Regions from separate parts of the Corynebacterium sp. TAE3-ERU30 genome, predicted to be linked through region 1. Evidence: riboswitches for the same ligand, from Rfam matches in the RefSeq annotation. Region 1 holds a riboswitch; the other holds the start of a gene.
What was found. A riboswitch is a leader RNA that binds a small molecule or an ion and turns the genes downstream of it on or off. The one in region 1 is predicted to bind cobalamin.

Region 1 (7,910 bases):
CAGTTGGTTAGCGCGCCGCCCTGTCACGGCGGAGGTCGCGGGTTCGAGTCCCGTCAGGGTCGCCATGGATAGGCGGCTATCGATGCTTCAAGGAAGCACTCGGTAGCCGCTTTTTCTGTGTCTCAGTACAGTCCTGCAAAATGGGCTCTGAACAGCGGATTTGCGGGCATGTAAGAGTGTTATGTAGAGTATCCACTCGTGCACAGCGCACTGCTTAGCCAGTAGCTGGTACACAATAAAATATGGCCCTGTGGCGCAGTTGGTTAGCGCGCCGCCCTGTCACGGCGGAGGTCGCGGGTTCGAGTCCCGTCAGGGTCGCAGATCGTTGCTTAGGCAAGGATCGTGGCCAGATAGCTCAGTCGGTAGAGCGTCCGCCTGAAAAGTGGAAGGTCAGCAGTTCGATCCTGCTTCTGGCCACAACATGAAAAGCAGTCTCCTCGCGCAAGCGAGGGGGCTGCTTTTTGCATCTGCGCTATTCTCGGCTCCACAGAGATACATAACTCTAGGGAGAAAGGACGGCACCGCCCATGAGCGCTGCACAGCACGTACACCTCGATGAGGGATCGCAGACCTACGTCATTGAGGTCGATGGCCAGATGGCCGGCTACGCCGAGTTTCAGGCGGTGGATGAGACGGTGCGCGACTTCAACCACACCGTGGTGCTCAACGAGTATCGCGGCCAGGGCCTATCCTCGCCGCTGATTCGCTACGCCCTCGATGATTCGATCCGGGCGGGCATGACGATCGTGCCGAGCTGCTCTGCGGTGGAGCACTTCATCTCCAAGAATCCCGAGTATCGGGAGCACCTCGCCCGCTAGCCACAGCGGAGCCACAGCGCGCGCCGCAGCCGAGGCACAGAAAAACTCCCAACGGGTAGGACCGTTGGGAGTTATATGCGTTCTTAAATCGTGTAGTCGTTGCCCGGCACGTAGCGGTCGGGATCCACCAGCTTCACGCACTCGGAGGAGTCGCGGGGCCGCATCTTTGCGGGCACGCCCACCGCGATGTGCTGGCAGGGTACATCCTTGGTGACCACCGCGTTGGCGCCGATCGCCGAGCCCTTGCCGATGGTGATCGGGCCCAAGACCTTCGCTCCAGCACCCACCACCACATCATCTTCAAGGGTGGGGTGGCGCTTGGTTTGGGTGAGCACCTGTCCGCCCAGGGTGACGCCGTGATAGAGCATCACGCCATCGCCGATCTCTGCGGTTTCGCCGATGACGATGCCCATGCCGTGATCGATGAAGAAACGGCGGCCAATGGTGGCGCCTGGGTGAATCTCCACCCCGGTAAGGAAGCGGGCGCATTGCGCGAGCACGCGGGCGGGGCCGCGATAATTACGCACCCACAGGGCGTGCGCGACGCGGTGCGCCCAGATGGCGTGGAGCCCCGAATAGACGATGGCGTTTTCCACGTCCCCGCGGGCGGCGGGGTCGTGCTCGCGGGCATTGCGGAGATCTTCGCGCATGCGGGAGATGGCGGTGGAGATGACATCGATCATGAGGGTCGATCCTACCTCAGAGTGTGCTAGTTGAACTCTGCGCGCACATCCTCGAAGAGGACGGTGGAGGCGTAGCGCTCGCCGTAGTCGCACACGACGGTGACGATGGTCTTGCCCTTGTTTTCCGGCTTCTTGGCCTCGCGCAGTGCGGCGAAGACATTGGCGCCGGAGGAGATGCCGCCGAGGATGCCCTCCTGCTCGGCCAGGGCACGGGCGGTGGCGATGGCGTCCTCGTTGGTGACGGTGACGATCTCATCGATCACCTTGCGATCCAGCACCTCGGGGATGAAGTTCGCACCCAGACCCTGAATCTTGTGGGAGGAGGCCTTGCCCTCGGTGAGCAGCGGGGAATCAGCGGGCTCCATGCCGATAATCTCCACCTCCGGCTTGCGCTCCTTGAGCACGGTGCCCACGCCGGTGATGGTGCCGCCGGTACCGAAGCCAGCGAGGAAGATGTCTACCTCGCCGTCGGTGTCGTTCCAGATCTCTTCCGCGGTGGTCTCGCGGTGGATCTTCGGGTTGGCGGCATTGGAGAACTGGCGCGCCAAGATAGCTCCCTCGCGCTGCTCCACTACCTCGTGCGCCTTATCGACGGCGCCCTGCATGCCGGCAGAACCCGGGGTCAGCACGATTTCCGCGCCATAGGCACGCAACATGATGCGGCGCTCCATGGACATGGTCTCGGGCATGGTGAGCACCACGTTATAGCCGCGGGCGGCGCCGATCAGGGCCAGGGCGATACCGGTGTTGCCGGAGGTGGCCTCCACGATGGTGCCGCCTGGCTGTAGCTCACCGGACTGCTCGGCGGCGTCGATAATGGCCTTACCAATGCGGTCCTTAACGCTATTGGCCGGGTTATAGAACTCGAGCTTGACCAGTACCTCGGCGTCGAGGCCCTCGGTGAGGCGATTGAGGCGAACCAGCGGGGTGCCGCCGACGAGCTCGGTGACGTTGTTGTAGATGCGCGACATGAGTCATGCACTCCTTTGAAAAGTCGATAATAAGTTACCGCGCTCCAGCATAATGCCCCGCCTGCACAATTACCAGACAAGACAGTATTACATAGATAGACCAAGTAGTCTATAGGCACACCCCTATAGGGGGAATACAACCCCGCGGAGCAGCGCACGGCGTTAAGGTGAGTGAGTCGCGGAGAACGGGAATGCGGTTCAGCGTCATGCCACGCCGCAGCGGACCTCGCCACTGTAGGGCTCGCCTCAACACTCATTGAGACGCAGACACTCGGATAACTCGCCGGATACACACCCCGGCCCACCACTGCAGCAGTTGCTGCGGGAAGGTGCATCCGAGTTGCCTAGGGCCAAGCCAGGAGACCGGCCGCGACACGATAGCCGAACACATATCGTCAGTCCAGTTCGGCGCAAACCGGTTCTGGTGCGAGGAATCACCCGGACATGAGTCAAAGAGACGAGCGTTTCTTCCACCATGCATATTGCAGAAGGATTCCTGCCTATTGAGCAGGCCGTGGGATGGGGTGTGGCTGCCGCGCCCTTCGTGATCCACGGAGCAATCCGCGTCAACAAGCAACTCAAAGAACGGCCCGAAACCGGGCTTCTTCTCGGCGCCGCCGGCGCCTTCACCTTCGTGCTCTCAGCGCTGAAGATCCCCTCCGTGACCGGCTCCTCCTCCCATGCCACCGGCACCGGGCTCGGAGCGGTCCTCTTCAAACCGCCCGTCATGGCGTTTTTGGGCAGTATCGTGCTGCTCTTCCAAGCGCTCCTACTCGCCCATGGCGGTATCACCACCCTGGGTGCCAATATCTTCTCCATGGCCATCGTCGGCCCGTGGATCGGCTATGGCGCGTGGGTAGCAGTCCGCAAGGCCGGCGGTAGTGCCACCATCGGCATCGCCCTGGCCGCGTTCTTCGCCGACCTCTCCACCTATGTGGTCACCGCCTTCCAGCTGGCCGGCGCCCACCACGCCAATGGCTTCTTCAACTCGGCCCTGACCTTCCTCGCGCTCTATGCGCCCACGCAGCTGCCGCTCGCAGTCGTGGAATCCATCATCACGGTGCTGATCTTCCGTTCGCTGCGCACCATCGCGGCCCGCGAGCTCTCCCTGCTGGGAGTGCTGGGCGGCCGCGAGGAGGCCAGTGTGCAGCAGGAGAGCGTCGATAAGCCAAAGGCAGGGCAGAAGGTATGAAAAAGAACAACACCGGCGTCACCATTGCGCTGATCCTCGCGGCCATTTTTATCGCCGCATTCCCGCTGTTCTTCAACCTCGGCGACAAGGACGCGGAGGAACACTTCGTGGGCACCGACTCCGGCGCAGAAACCATCGTGGAAGAGGTCGATCCCGGCTATGAGCCCTGGTTCGAGCCGCTCGTCGGCGAGCTGCCCGGCGAGGTGGAGTCCGGACTCTTCGCGCTCCAAGCCGCCCTCGGCGCTGGCGCGCTCGGCTATGTGATCGGGCTCTACCGCGGCCGCACGAAGTGGGCGCAGGGGCACGCGCAGAGCTCCACGCCCCGATGAATCCACTCGACATTGCTGCCGCCCGCTCTCCCTGGGCACAGCACAGCGTGTCGGAAAAGGTGCTCGCCTTCGGCGGGGCGCTGGTCTTAGTGCTGGCGCTGCCGCCGCTTCCCGTACTGCCAATTCTGCTGCTGATCGTGCTGATCGCGGCGGCGCGGGCGCAGGTGGACTGGCGGCTCTATATCGGGCTCGTGCTCGCCCCCTTCGGGTTTATCGTGCTCGGTATCTGGCCGCTGATGATCAACCTGACCCCCAGTGGTCTCGTGCTGGTCGAGGGTGGTGTCGCCCACGCTGCGGTTGTCGCAGGCCGCAGCCTGGTGGGCATGAGCATCACCATGCTTTATGCCCTCAGCACCCCCATTGCCGCCCAGCTCACCTGGGCGCGGCGCATCGGGATCCCCGAGACCCTCGTCGTGGTGAGCATGCACATCTACCGCTTTTCCTCGCTCCTCTACACCCAGTCGCAGGCGATGTGGCATGCGCAGGCACAGCGGTTGGGGCATAGCTCCTGGCGGCGCTTTCTGCGTTCGGTCGCCGATCAGGCAGCCAATCTCTTCCTAGCGGCTTTCCAGCGGGCGCAGCGCCTGCAGGAGGGTCTCGAGCTGCGTGCCGATAGCGCCGCGGCCGCCGTCTACGGCACCTTTACTCCCGCCCGGCCCGCGCGCCTGGCGATCATCCTTGTCTGCCTGGCCGCGGTCTGTGCCGTGGGCCTAATCCCCATTGTGTGGTGAAACCTTTGACAACCCCCCATCCTCTCCTCGGCCTCGACGCCGTCAGCTTCGCTTACCCGCACGGGCCCGATGTGCTGCATGATGTGCAGCTGCGTATCGAGCGCGGCGACGCCGTGGCCCTGCTCGGGGCCAATGGCTCCGGAAAATCCACGCTGATGAAGCTCATGGCGGGGGCATTGCAGCCGCAGCGTGGGCAGGTGCTTATCGACGCCGCCCCCGCGGCCTATGATCGCGCCGGCCGTAACCGCGCCCGATCGGTGATTCAGCTGGTGCTCCAAGAGCCGGATGATCAAATCTTCGGCGTCTCCGTGCGCGCCGATGTCTCCTATGGCCCCACCAACCAAGGGCTCTCCGAGGAGGAGATCGCGGCGCGCGTGGAATGGGCGATGGAGCGCGCCGAGATCACCGACCTTGCTGAGCGCGTGCCGCAACAATTGTCTTATGGGCAGCGCAAGCGGGTGAGCTTGGCCGGCGCCTTGGCCATGCGGCCGCGGGTGCTGCTGCTGGACGAGCCCACCGCGGGGCTCGATCCGGCCGGCTCTGCCCAGCTGCTGCGCACCCTCGCGCTGCTGCGTGCGGAGGGTACCGCCATTGTGCTCTCGACCCATGACGTGAACCTCGCCTATGCCTTCGCCGATACTGCGGCGGTGCTCACGGGCGGGGTGGTGCGCAGCGGGGCCTGCGCGGAGATCATGACGGATACCGAGCTCATCGAGCAGGCGCGTTTGGAGCTTCCCTGGGCGCCGCTGGTCTCGCGGGCACTGGGTCGTGACGTACTTACGGCCGCCGATGTCCTCGCTCAGCCCGATCGTTAAGAGTGATATATGTCACTCTAAACGGCGCTAAACCCACGTGCGTGTTTGTTCTAACTTGTTTCGCAATTGCCCACCTTTTAGCCCTGAATCCCACTGTGCGGGATGTGATAGCGGATCTGCTGTAGTGGTATGGAGAGGGTGTACTGACGGGGGTATATGACCTGTCTGAGTCTCCAGAAGGGCTTTTACCTGCAGGTTTGCGGGTGGCGATGGGGTGGGAAATTTGTGGCGTAAATCTGAGAGAGAGATAAAAATTTACCGAGAAAAAGGCGCAGCGGGGGAGGTGGGATGGCTAAAAGTGGGGGCACCCATGCAGGGGTAGAAAGGGGTTGTTTGTGAACTTTTCATCTCGGGCGGTGCGGAAAACTTCCCCTAAGTACTTATGATTACCCCCGTTTCTTGTTTATAATCCTGTCCTACGAGCAACCTAAGCAAGGCGGGTGTGAACAGGGGCACCCACTACCTCCCCGTCGTTATATGCCAGGGGAGGTGCCGATCCCCCGGACCGGCATTAGGTGAACAACGCAGGAAGAAGAGTATGGATCCGCAGCGTCTCAAGGATGACGAAGAAGCGATTCGCGCAGCACTCACCACACTGAAGACCGCCACCGGCATTCCGGTCACCATGTATGCCACGGTGCTACCTGATAGCCGGCTCCAAATCAGTGCCTGGGTAGGGCTGCGCACCCCGGCTCTGCAGAATCTCGTGATTGAGCCCGGCGCCGGCGTCGGCGGCCGTGTTGTCTCTTCCCGCCGTCCGGTGGGCGTCTCTGATTACACCCGTGCTTCCATCATTTCCCATGAGCACGACAAGCCCATCCAAGACGAGGGCCTGCACTCCATCGTGGCTGTGCCCGTGATCGTGCAACGCGATGTACGCGGCGTGCTCTACGTGGGCGTGCACTCTCCCGTGCGTCTGGGTGACAAGGTGATCGAGGAAGTCACCATGACCGCCCGCACTCTTGAACAGGACTTGGCCGTCAATAGCGCGCTGCGCCGCGGCGATGCTGGCGGCAGCGGGGCCAAGCCCGGGCGCGTGATGAATGGCGCCGAGTGGGAGCAGGTGCGCTCCACCCACTCCAAGCTGCGCATGCTGGCCAATCGCGTGGGGGATGAAGACCTGCGCAAGGAGATCGAAAGCCTCTGTGACCAGCTGGTCTCCCCAGTACGCGTAAAGCAGACCACCAAGCTCTCGGCCCGTGAGCTCGACGTGTTGGCCTGTGTGGCCCTCGGCCACACCAATGTCGAGGCCGCCGAGGAAATGGGCATCGGTGCCGAAACCGTCAAAAGCTACCTGCGCTCGGTCATGCGCAAGCTCGGCGCTCACACCCGGTATGAGGCCGTCAACGCCGCCCGCCGCATCGGCGCGCTGCCCTAAAGCCGCGCGCTGCTTTTAGCGCTCGCCGCCGGGAACCCAGCGCACATCCTGGCCCTGGTTTTCCACTCGGCCCAGAATAAAGAGCGCATCACTGAGGCGATTGAGATATTTCGCCGGCAGGACCGACATCGACTCGCCGTGCTCGGCGATGGCCGCCCACGCGGCCCGCTCGGCGCGGCGAGCCTTTACCCGCGCGGTGTGCAACAGCGCCGAGGCGGGCGTGCCGCCGGGAAGAATGAAGGAATCGAGAGTCGGCAGCTCCGTATTAAAACGATCGCAGTCCTGCTCGAGGCGCTCGATATACTCCGGCTCCACGCGCAGCGGGGGATACTTCGGATCCTCCACGACGGGGGTGGCGAGATCCGCGCCGCAATCGAAAAGCTCGTTTTGTATCCGGCGCAGCACTGCACTCACCTCCTTACTCGGGGAGGCCAGCGCCAGTACCTCGCCGATGGCGCAATTGGTTTCCTCGCAGTCGGCATAGGCCTGGAGGCGTGAATCATTTTTGGGTACGCGGGAAAAATCCGAGAGACCCGTGGTGCCGTCGTCTCCGGTGCGGGTATAGATCTTGGTCAAATGAACACTCATAGTTCTCGAGTCTAGGGAAAAGTCGGCACCAAGCAGGTAGCGCACAACCGCACCCAAGGCACTAGGCTGGTGCACTGTGAAAGAACATTTCTTGGTAGAAGGTGGCGCCCGGCTGCAGGGCGCTGTGAAAGTCCACGGCGCGAAGAACAGCGTGCTCAAGCTCATGGCCGCCGCATTGCTGGCAGAGGGCACGACGACGCTCACCAACTGTCCCGAGATCCTCGACGTCCCGCTCATGCGCGATGTTCTAGAAGGCCTGGGCTGCACCGTGGAGATCGACGGCCCCACCGTGCGCATTAGCACCCCGGCGCAGCCGCAGAGCAATGCCGACTTCGAGGCGGTGCGCCAATTCCGTGCCTCCGTGTGTGTGCTCGGCCCACTCACCGCGCGCTGCGGTCACGCCGT
Region 2 (7,910 bases), on a different contig from region 1:
TAAGCCCGCCGCCGCGAGTAAGCGCCCGCGCCCCGCGCAGCACACGACCCCGCCATGGTGTTATCCACCTCGGCGGGGTTGTATGGCGTATGCGGGCGATAAGCCGGCTATTTCACCGGCAGGGCACTGGCGAGATAGTCCGCGCCCACCAATTGCCCGTCGCGGAAGTCCAGCATCCACATCGAGCCCTTCTTCGCCTTAATCTCATCGATCGGCAGCTGACCGCGGGCCGCGGCCCACGCCACCACATCGGGAATCCAGATCCCCTGGGAGCACACCACCGAAATCGTGCCGCTGCGGGACAGCTCCGAGATGGCGCTGTGGCAGTTTGTCATCTGCGAAAGCCAGGCATTGTCGCCGAAGAGCTCATTGACGGTGACATCCATGCCCAGCTCATCGGCCAGCGGGGCAATAGTGTCCTGGCAGCGATCAGGTTCGGCGGAATACAGCTGCTCGGGGCGGAAAGCGCTGAGCAAAGGCACCAGCATTTCCGCTTGTCGACGCCCTTTCTTATCCAAAGGCCGGATAGAGTCATCGCCCTGCCAATTCTTCCGCTGATAGGCCTTGGCGTGGCGCAGCAGAATGACGCGGGTATCCGGGGCAAGGCGCAGTCGTTTCTCGGCCTTGCGCAAGACATCCACATCCAGCTGGTAGGACAGCAGCGAGGCGGCGTCGTCAATGGGCAGCCAGCGCAGCGTGTCCACCTCATCGTTGGCGCTGAACTCGCCGCCGATGACCTCGGCCAGCCAGTAATAGACCACCTTGGTGCGCTTGTGCACCGGGTAGCTGACCTTGCCGATGAGCTTGTCCAGGCGGACCTCGTAGCCGGTTTCTTCCTCGATCTCACGGGCGGCAGTCACCGGCAGGGACTCACCCGGATCCAGCTTGCCCTTCGCCAAAGACCAGTCGTCATAGCGGGGGCGGTGAATCACCGCCACCTCGATCTCCTCGGGGCGGGAACGATCGCCGCGCCACAGCACCGCGCCCGCAGCAAGGGTCGGGCGGGTGATGTCCTTGCAGGGATTAGAAGGAATTTTTTGCAGCCGACCCGTGACAAGCACGTTGTTCTTGCGGTCTTTATCAGTTTCCTGCGCGTGAGAAGCCATAGCTGCAATTGTAGGACGGCGGTCTTAGGTGCCGCAGAAGGTGGTGAAAGTCTCCGTCCATTCCGCAGCTGCCGGCTTGAGCAGCTCCGGATAGGCGGCGTCGGCATCGAAGGGGTGGCGCAGCGCGTGCAGGAGTGCATCCCACGGCTGCCAATCATCCTGAACGGCCGCGCTGAGGGCGCGTTCCACCTCGTGGTTGCGGGGAATGACCACCGGATTATTCCGCTGCGGATCCGGCTCGCAGTCCCGCCACGCCTGCCACAGAGGATGGGTCTGCTCTGCTGCGTAGTCCTCGAGGGAGGCGAAAAACGTGGTGTGATCCGGCTGCTCGCGGCGCAGATAATCCAGGGCAAGGGAGACCACCTGCGGCGCCTGTGGCCGGCCGCTGATACCGAGCTTGGCGGCCCACATTTCGGTGGCGATGGCGTCGAAGCGACTGCCCTGGCTGCTCAGGACCTCTTGGGCTTGGGCGATGGCGGCCTGCGGGTCGGCGTCGATAAGCGGCAGCAGCACCTCACCGAAGCGGGCCATATTCCAGCCGAGGATCGCCGGCTGCTGGCTGTAGCGGTAGCGGCCGGTGGTGTCGATGCTGGAGAAACACGCATCCGTGGCGTGGGCGTCGAGAAAAGCACAGGGGCCGTAATCGATCGTCTCGCCACTGATCGTGGTGTTATCGGTGTTCATCACCCCGTGGATAAAGCCCACGCCCATCCACTGCGCCACGGTGTGCATCTGGGTGTTCATCACCTGCTCGAGCAAGGCCAGCGCCCCGCCGCCGGCATACTCGGGATAATGCCGCTGGAGGCAATACTCGACCAGCTGGGCGGAAACATCCTCGGCGCCAAGGACCGTCGCCATCTGGAAGGTGCCCACGCGAATATGGGAACTGGCCGCCCGCACAATCATCGCCCCGCGCTCAGGGCCACTACGCAGCACGCTGCGGCCGGTATCAATCACCGCCAGCACCCGCGTGGTCGGGATGCCGAGAGCGTGCATCGCCTCGGAGATCAGATACTCCCGCAGCATCGGCCCGCGCGCCCCATACCCATCCGCGCCCCGCGAAAAAGGTGTGGGCCCCGAGCCCTTGAGGTGAAGATCCACCAGCCCACCAGGTGTGTCGAGCTCGCCGAGCAGCAGGGCGCGGCCATCGCCCAACTGCGGATTGAACTGGCCAAACTGGTGGCCCGCATAGCCCTGGGCCACCGGCTGGGTATAGCAGCCGCTAGCCCGGCCGCACAGAAAATCCAGCCCCGCATCCGTGCGCAGCCACTGCGGATCCAACCCCAGCTCCGCCGCGAGAGGCTCATTGAGTTGCAGCAGCGAGGCATCGGGATAATCAGCTGCCTGCCACTCAAGGCAGAGATCGGGGAAGTTCTCGGCAAACTCGGCGCGCAACACAGGAGTAGACATACCGCCACAGTGTACTGTCCACGGCCGCTGGGTAATGCTCGGTAGACTCGCACACAGATGCAGCACTGTCTGCGGCGACTCCACTCTGCGCGCCGCTTCGACACAGTGCAGCTACAACAACGAGCAGCTACCACCGCAACGAGCAGATACCTCGGGAAGGACACAACAGGGTTCATGGTCAACGTGACAGTGATGGGCGCAGGAAGCTGGGGCACCACCCTAGCCAAGGTATTCGCCGATGCCGGAGCCACCGTGCGCCTCTGGGCGCGCCGGGAATCGGTGGCGAAATCCATACAGATCATGCGCGAGAACCTCGACTACCTGCCCGGGCTTAGCGTGCCCCAGTCCGTGACCGCCACGGCCGATGCCGCCCACGCCCTCGCTGGCGCCGACATCGTGGTCTTGGGCGTTCCCTCCCAGACGCTGCGCGCCAATGTGGAGCAGTGGGTCGAGCTCATCCCGCGGGAGGCGATCGTGATCAGCCTCGCCAAGGGTGTGGAACACGGCAGCTTGATGCGGATGAGCGAAGTGATCGCCGAGGCTGGACGCATCGAACCGGAGCGCATCGCCGTGCTCTCAGGGCCCAACCTGGCCCGCGAGGTGGCCATGGAACAGCCCGCCGCCACCGTGATCGCCTGCACTAACGAGGACAACGCCAAATACGCCCAGGCGGCCTGCTCGGCGCCCTATTTCCGGCCCTATACCAATACCGATGTCATCGGCACTGAGCTCGGCGGGGCGTGCAAAAACGTCATTGCCCTGGCCTGCGGTATGGCCAATGGCAAAGGGCTGGGGGAGAACACCACCGCGAGCTTGATCACCCGTGGCCTCGCCGAGATCGCCCGGCTGGGCGTGGCGGTCGGCGCCGATAGCCGCACCTTCGCCGGATTGGCAGGATTGGGCGATCTGGTCGCCACCTGCAGCTCGCCGCTGTCGCGCAACCGCAGCTTCGGCGCCCGCCTCGGCCGGGGCGATTCGCTTGAGCAGGCCACCCACGCCACCTCGGGGCAGGTGGCTGAGGGCGTGACCTCCTCGGAGTCGGTGTTCCGCCTCGCCGAGCGGCACGGGGTAGACATGCCTATCACGCACGCCGTGTACCTGGTGTGCCACGAGGGAATGGATGTGGACACCATGGTGGGTGCGCTGATGGGGCGTTCGAAGAAGTCCGAGTAGTACAATCGCAGCGGTTCGGCACCCACCCCGCTCGCCGAGGTGTGGTGCAATGCCGCGTGCCTGCGCCGCAGCAGGCGGACAGCCCCGCAACACAGCCCATACCCACAGTCCCGCACTACTGTCCATAAGACAGCCCGTCACTACAGCCGAGATATGAAAGACCGAGATGACTGCTCCCACCTCTTTTGCCAGCGATGCCACTGACACCCGTACCTCTGTTGCCGTCGTCTATGGCGGCCGCAGCTCCGAGCACTCGATTTCCTGTATCTCGGCCTCGGCGGTGATGAGCCACCTCGATGCTGAGACCTACCGGGTGGTGCCGGTGGGCATCACCCTCGAAGGCACCTGGGTGGTGGGGCAATCCGATCCGCAGCAGCTCCGCGCCGACGGCCGCGAGTTACCCGTGGTGGAACACACCGAGGAGGTTCAGCTCTCGGTGGATCCCAACCGGCGCGGCGAGTTCCGCTATAGCAGCGGCGAGCGCGCCGGGCAGCTCTATGATCGCGTGGATGTGATCGTGCCGGTGCTGCACGGCAAATTCGGTGAGGATGGCACCATCCAGGGTCTGTTCGAGCTCTCCGGGGTGCCCTATGTGGGTGCTGGGGTGCTGGCCTCGGCGGCCGGGATGGATAAGGAATACACCAAGAAACTCATGAGCGCCTCGGGGCTGCCCGTGGGGCGCGAGGTGGTGCTGCGGCAGCGCGGCGAGCTCAGCGAGGCAGAAAAGGAGCTGCTGGGGTTGCCGGTATTCGTCAAGCCGGCTCGCGGCGGTTCCTCGATCGGTATTTCCAAGGTGGAGTCTTGGGAGGAGTTCCCCGCGGCCTATGAGGCGGCGGTGGCCTATGACGAGAAGGTGATCGTGGAGGCGGAAATCCGCGGCGCCGAGGTGGAGTGCGGCGTGCTGCAGTACCCCTCGGGCGAGGTGGTGGCTTCGGTGCCGGCGCAGCTCATCGGCACCGAGGACGGCGATGAGGGCTTCTACGACTTCGACACCAAATACCTCGACAATGTGGTCTCTGCCGCGATCCCGGCGCCGCTCGCCGAGGAGACCACGGAGCTGATCCAGTCGCTGGCTGTGGAAACCTTCCACGCCCTGAACTGCACGGGCTTGGCGCGCGTCGATTTCTTCGTCACCGACTCCGGCCCGGTGCTCAACGAGATCAACACCATGCCCGGCTTTACCCCGATCTCGATGTATCCCAAGGTATTCGAGGCCTCCGGCGTGCCCTACGCTGAGCTGCTAGATATTGTGGTCCAGCAGGCGCTTTCTCGCCGCTAGCTGCGGCGCTTATCGACGCTTATTCGCAGCCATCCATCCGCGGTGTAAAATACAAAGCGCTGCTGGGTCGAGCCCGCAGGGGAATCTGGTGCAACTCCAGAGCTGACGCGCAACGGTAAGCCGCGCTTCGCTTTCACAGCGAGGATATGTGGACAAGTCCGAATGCCTGCCCTCGGCCAACGTTAAAGGCAGCTGAAAGAAAGTGTGAACCACTTGATGGCTAGGTTTTCGGCCTCGCGTGGGGATGCGAGTATCTCGTTTTCCTAAGGTCGCCTAGCAGTGAAGGATTGTTGCTGGCGTGTCGATTTTTCGACGCAGCTACACGGCCCTCGTGGCCGTGCTTGTGCTGCTCATTGCGGTCTCAGCCGTTGCCTCGGTAGCGGTGGGATCGGTCACCATCCCGCTCGGTGATGTGGCTGCTGTGATGCAGTCGAAGCTGGGCCTGTCTTCGGCCACGGTGCCGGAGCAGTCGGTGGAGACCATTGTGTGGCAGCTGCGGACGCCGCGAGGCCTGCTTGCTCTCATCGTCGGCGCTGGGCTCGCGCTGGCCGGTGTGGCCATGCAGACTCTGGTGCGTAACCCTCTGGCTGATCCCTATCTGTTGGGCGTGTCCTCCGGCGCTAGCGTCGGCGCGACAGCCGTTATTACTCTAGGCATTTTCTCCTCATTAGGGGTGTGGGCACTTTCTGGCGGGGCGCTGATTGGTGCGCTCGTGGCCACGATGGCGGTGTATGGAATCACCTACGCCCAGGGAGGCATCACCCCCTTGCGGCTGATCCTTACCGGTGTCGTGCTCGCGAGCGCCTTTTCAGCCCTCGCCAGCTTTCTCGTGTTCATCGGTCCCGATCCGCGCGCCGCGCAATCGGTGATGTTTTGGATGCTGGGCTCTGTCGCAGGGGCGCAGTGGATCAAATTAGGCATCCCGGTGGTGGCGACGCTTCTGGCCGCTGTCATTCTCTTCGTCCTCGGTCCTCGTCTCGATGCCTTGGCATCGGGGGAGGATGTGGCCGCAAGCGTAGGAGTGGACGTCGATAAGCTCCGAGCATCTCTGTTCCTTCTCCAAGCGGTGCTCGTGGGCGTGCTCGTCGCGGTGTCCGGCGGGATCGGTTTTGTCGGTCTCGTGGTGCCGCACTTGGCACGCATGCTGGTGGGTCCAACGCATCGCAGGTTGGTGCCCATCGCCATGCTCGGTGGCGGGCTGTTTTTGCTCTGGGTGGATATGGCTTCGCGCGTTGTCGCAGGCGCGCAGGAAATTCCCCTCGGAGTAGTCACCGGCATTATTGGCGCGCCGCTGTTCCTGTTCATCATGGGCAGGTCGAGCTCGTATAGCTTCGCTAAGGAGGCCTAGAACTCTGATGCGTAGTCTCCATCTCGAGCAGCTGGATTGCCTTATCGACGCCACCCCTATTCTCAGCAACGTCACCCTCAGCGTGGAGCCTGGCGCCATGGTCGCCATCGTCGGCCCTAATGGCGCCGGCAAAACGACATTGCTGCGCAGCATCGCGGGTTTTCTCCCTTCCCGCGGCCACGTGCGCATCGATGACACGCCGCTGGCGTCGTTGAGCGCGAAACAGCGGGGCCAGATGCTGGCCTATGTCGGCCAGGAAGAAACCGTGCCGGAGGGACTGACCGTGCGCCAAACCGTGGCGTTGGGGCGTCTGCCGCACCAATCGGTGTGGCGGCCGCCGTCGGCTGCGGACCGCGAGGCCACCGAGAAGGCGATGCAGCGGGTGGGCGTGACCGATCTGGCCGAACGCACCTGCAATCAGCTTTCGGGAGGGCAGCGCAAGCGCGTGTTTATCGCTCGCGCCCTCGCCCAAGACACCGGTTTGATCCTGCTCGATGAACCCACCAATCACCTCGACGTGGAGCACCAGCTCAGCGTCTTGGAGCTCATGCGCGCCTCGCACGCAACAATCATCTCCACGATCCACAACCTAGACCTCGCGCTCACGCATTTCGATATCTGCCTGGTGTTGCACAACGGCGAGGTTCTTGCCTGCGGTAGCCCCACTGAGGTGCTCGACGCGGCGCGGGTGCGCACAGTCTTTGGCGTGGATTCGGTGATTGTGCGGCAGGGGCTGCGCCACCCTCATCTCGTTATCGATGGGGTATCCACCCGTTATGATTCCTCTAACCCATAGGATGCGTACACACATGTCACAGCCTTATCGCCTCGCGCTTGTCGCCGCCCTGAGCAGCGCCACAGTCCTTCTGAGCGCCTGCTCCGGCGGCGGCAGCGCCGAGAACCCCGCAGCGCCTAACGATGCCACCGACCACTCCGGCGAGATGGTCACCGTCACCAACTGCGGCGAGGAGGTGAGCTTTCCGAAAAAGGCCGCCGGTTTGGCCAATGACGGCAATCTCATCGCGCTCAACCTGGCCCTCGATGCCCAAGATGAGCTAGTGGCGGTCTCCAGCCTGAACCGGGACCGCGACGTGCTCGTCGAAAAGTATGGCGAGAAGGTCAATAACTTAAAGGAGATCAGCGAGGAGTATCCCTCCCTGGAACAGATCGTGGCCGCCTCCCCGCAGGTGTTCTACGGCGGCTGGGGCTATGGGCTGGGGGAGGATAAAAACATCACCCCCGACTCCCTAGCCACGCACGATATCTCCACCTATATCCTCACCGAGGCCTGCCGCCAAGAGGGCTCGACGGCCCGCGGCGTGGAAAACCCGTGGGATGCGGTGCGCAGCGATCTGCGCAATGTTGGCGCGATCACTGGGCATGAGGATAAGGCCGAAGACGTGATCGCCGATATGGATGCGCGTATCGAGGCGCTGAATAACGCCCCGCAGGCGGAGAACAAGCCGGTGGTCTTCCTCTACGACTCTGGCACCGATGCGGTATTTACCTCCGGCGCGAAGGGTGCTCCCGCAGAAATGGTGGCCGCTGCCGGTGCAGACTACGCAACAGACGATCTCGATGACACTTGGGTGGA

Region 2: linked by a shared signal. The riboswitch ahead of KR227_RS03320 (iron ABC transporter permease) and the one ahead of KR227_RS09740 (energy-coupling factor ABC transporter permease) in region 1 are both predicted to bind cobalamin.

Annotation. Positions count from the first base shown of each region.
Region 1 is NZ_JAHUTO010000004.1:332,218-340,127, forward strand. Features, by position in the region: tRNA gene KR227_RS09710 (tRNA-Asp) at 1-65, shown strand, start outside; tRNA gene KR227_RS09715 (tRNA-Asp) at 245-318, shown strand; tRNA gene KR227_RS09720 (tRNA-Phe) at 345-417, shown strand; gene KR227_RS09725 (GNAT family N-acetyltransferase) at 528-818, shown strand; gene epsC (serine O-acetyltransferase EpsC) at 902-1,501, opposite strand; gene cysK (cysteine synthase A) at 1,528-2,472, opposite strand; cobalamin riboswitch at 2,621-2,859, shown strand; gene KR227_RS09740 (energy-coupling factor ABC transporter permease) at 2,948-3,664, shown strand; gene KR227_RS09745 (energy-coupling factor ABC transporter substrate-binding protein) at 3,661-3,993, shown strand; gene KR227_RS09750 (CbiQ family ECF transporter T component) at 3,990-4,724, shown strand; gene KR227_RS09755 (energy-coupling factor ABC transporter ATP-binding protein) at 4,730-5,539, shown strand; gene ramA (acetate metabolism transcriptional regulator RamA) at 6,078-6,917, shown strand; gene KR227_RS09765 (cob(I)yrinic acid a,c-diamide adenosyltransferase) at 6,933-7,505, opposite strand; gene murA (UDP-N-acetylglucosamine 1-carboxyvinyltransferase) at 7,582-7,910, shown strand, end outside.
Region 2 is NZ_JAHUTO010000002.1:58,324-66,233, reverse strand. Features, by position in the region: gene leuD (3-isopropylmalate dehydratase small subunit) at 1-3, shown strand, start outside; gene KR227_RS03340 (bifunctional NUDIX hydrolase/histidine phosphatase family protein) at 108-1,106, opposite strand; gene KR227_RS03335 (YdiU family protein) at 1,131-2,516, opposite strand; gene KR227_RS03330 (NAD(P)H-dependent glycerol-3-phosphate dehydrogenase) at 2,691-3,689, shown strand; gene KR227_RS03325 (D-alanine--D-alanine ligase family protein) at 3,856-4,968, shown strand; cobalamin riboswitch at 5,016-5,157, shown strand; gene KR227_RS03320 (iron ABC transporter permease) at 5,273-6,316, shown strand; gene KR227_RS03315 (ABC transporter ATP-binding protein) at 6,324-7,112, shown strand; gene KR227_RS03310 (ABC transporter substrate-binding protein) at 7,126-7,910, shown strand, end outside.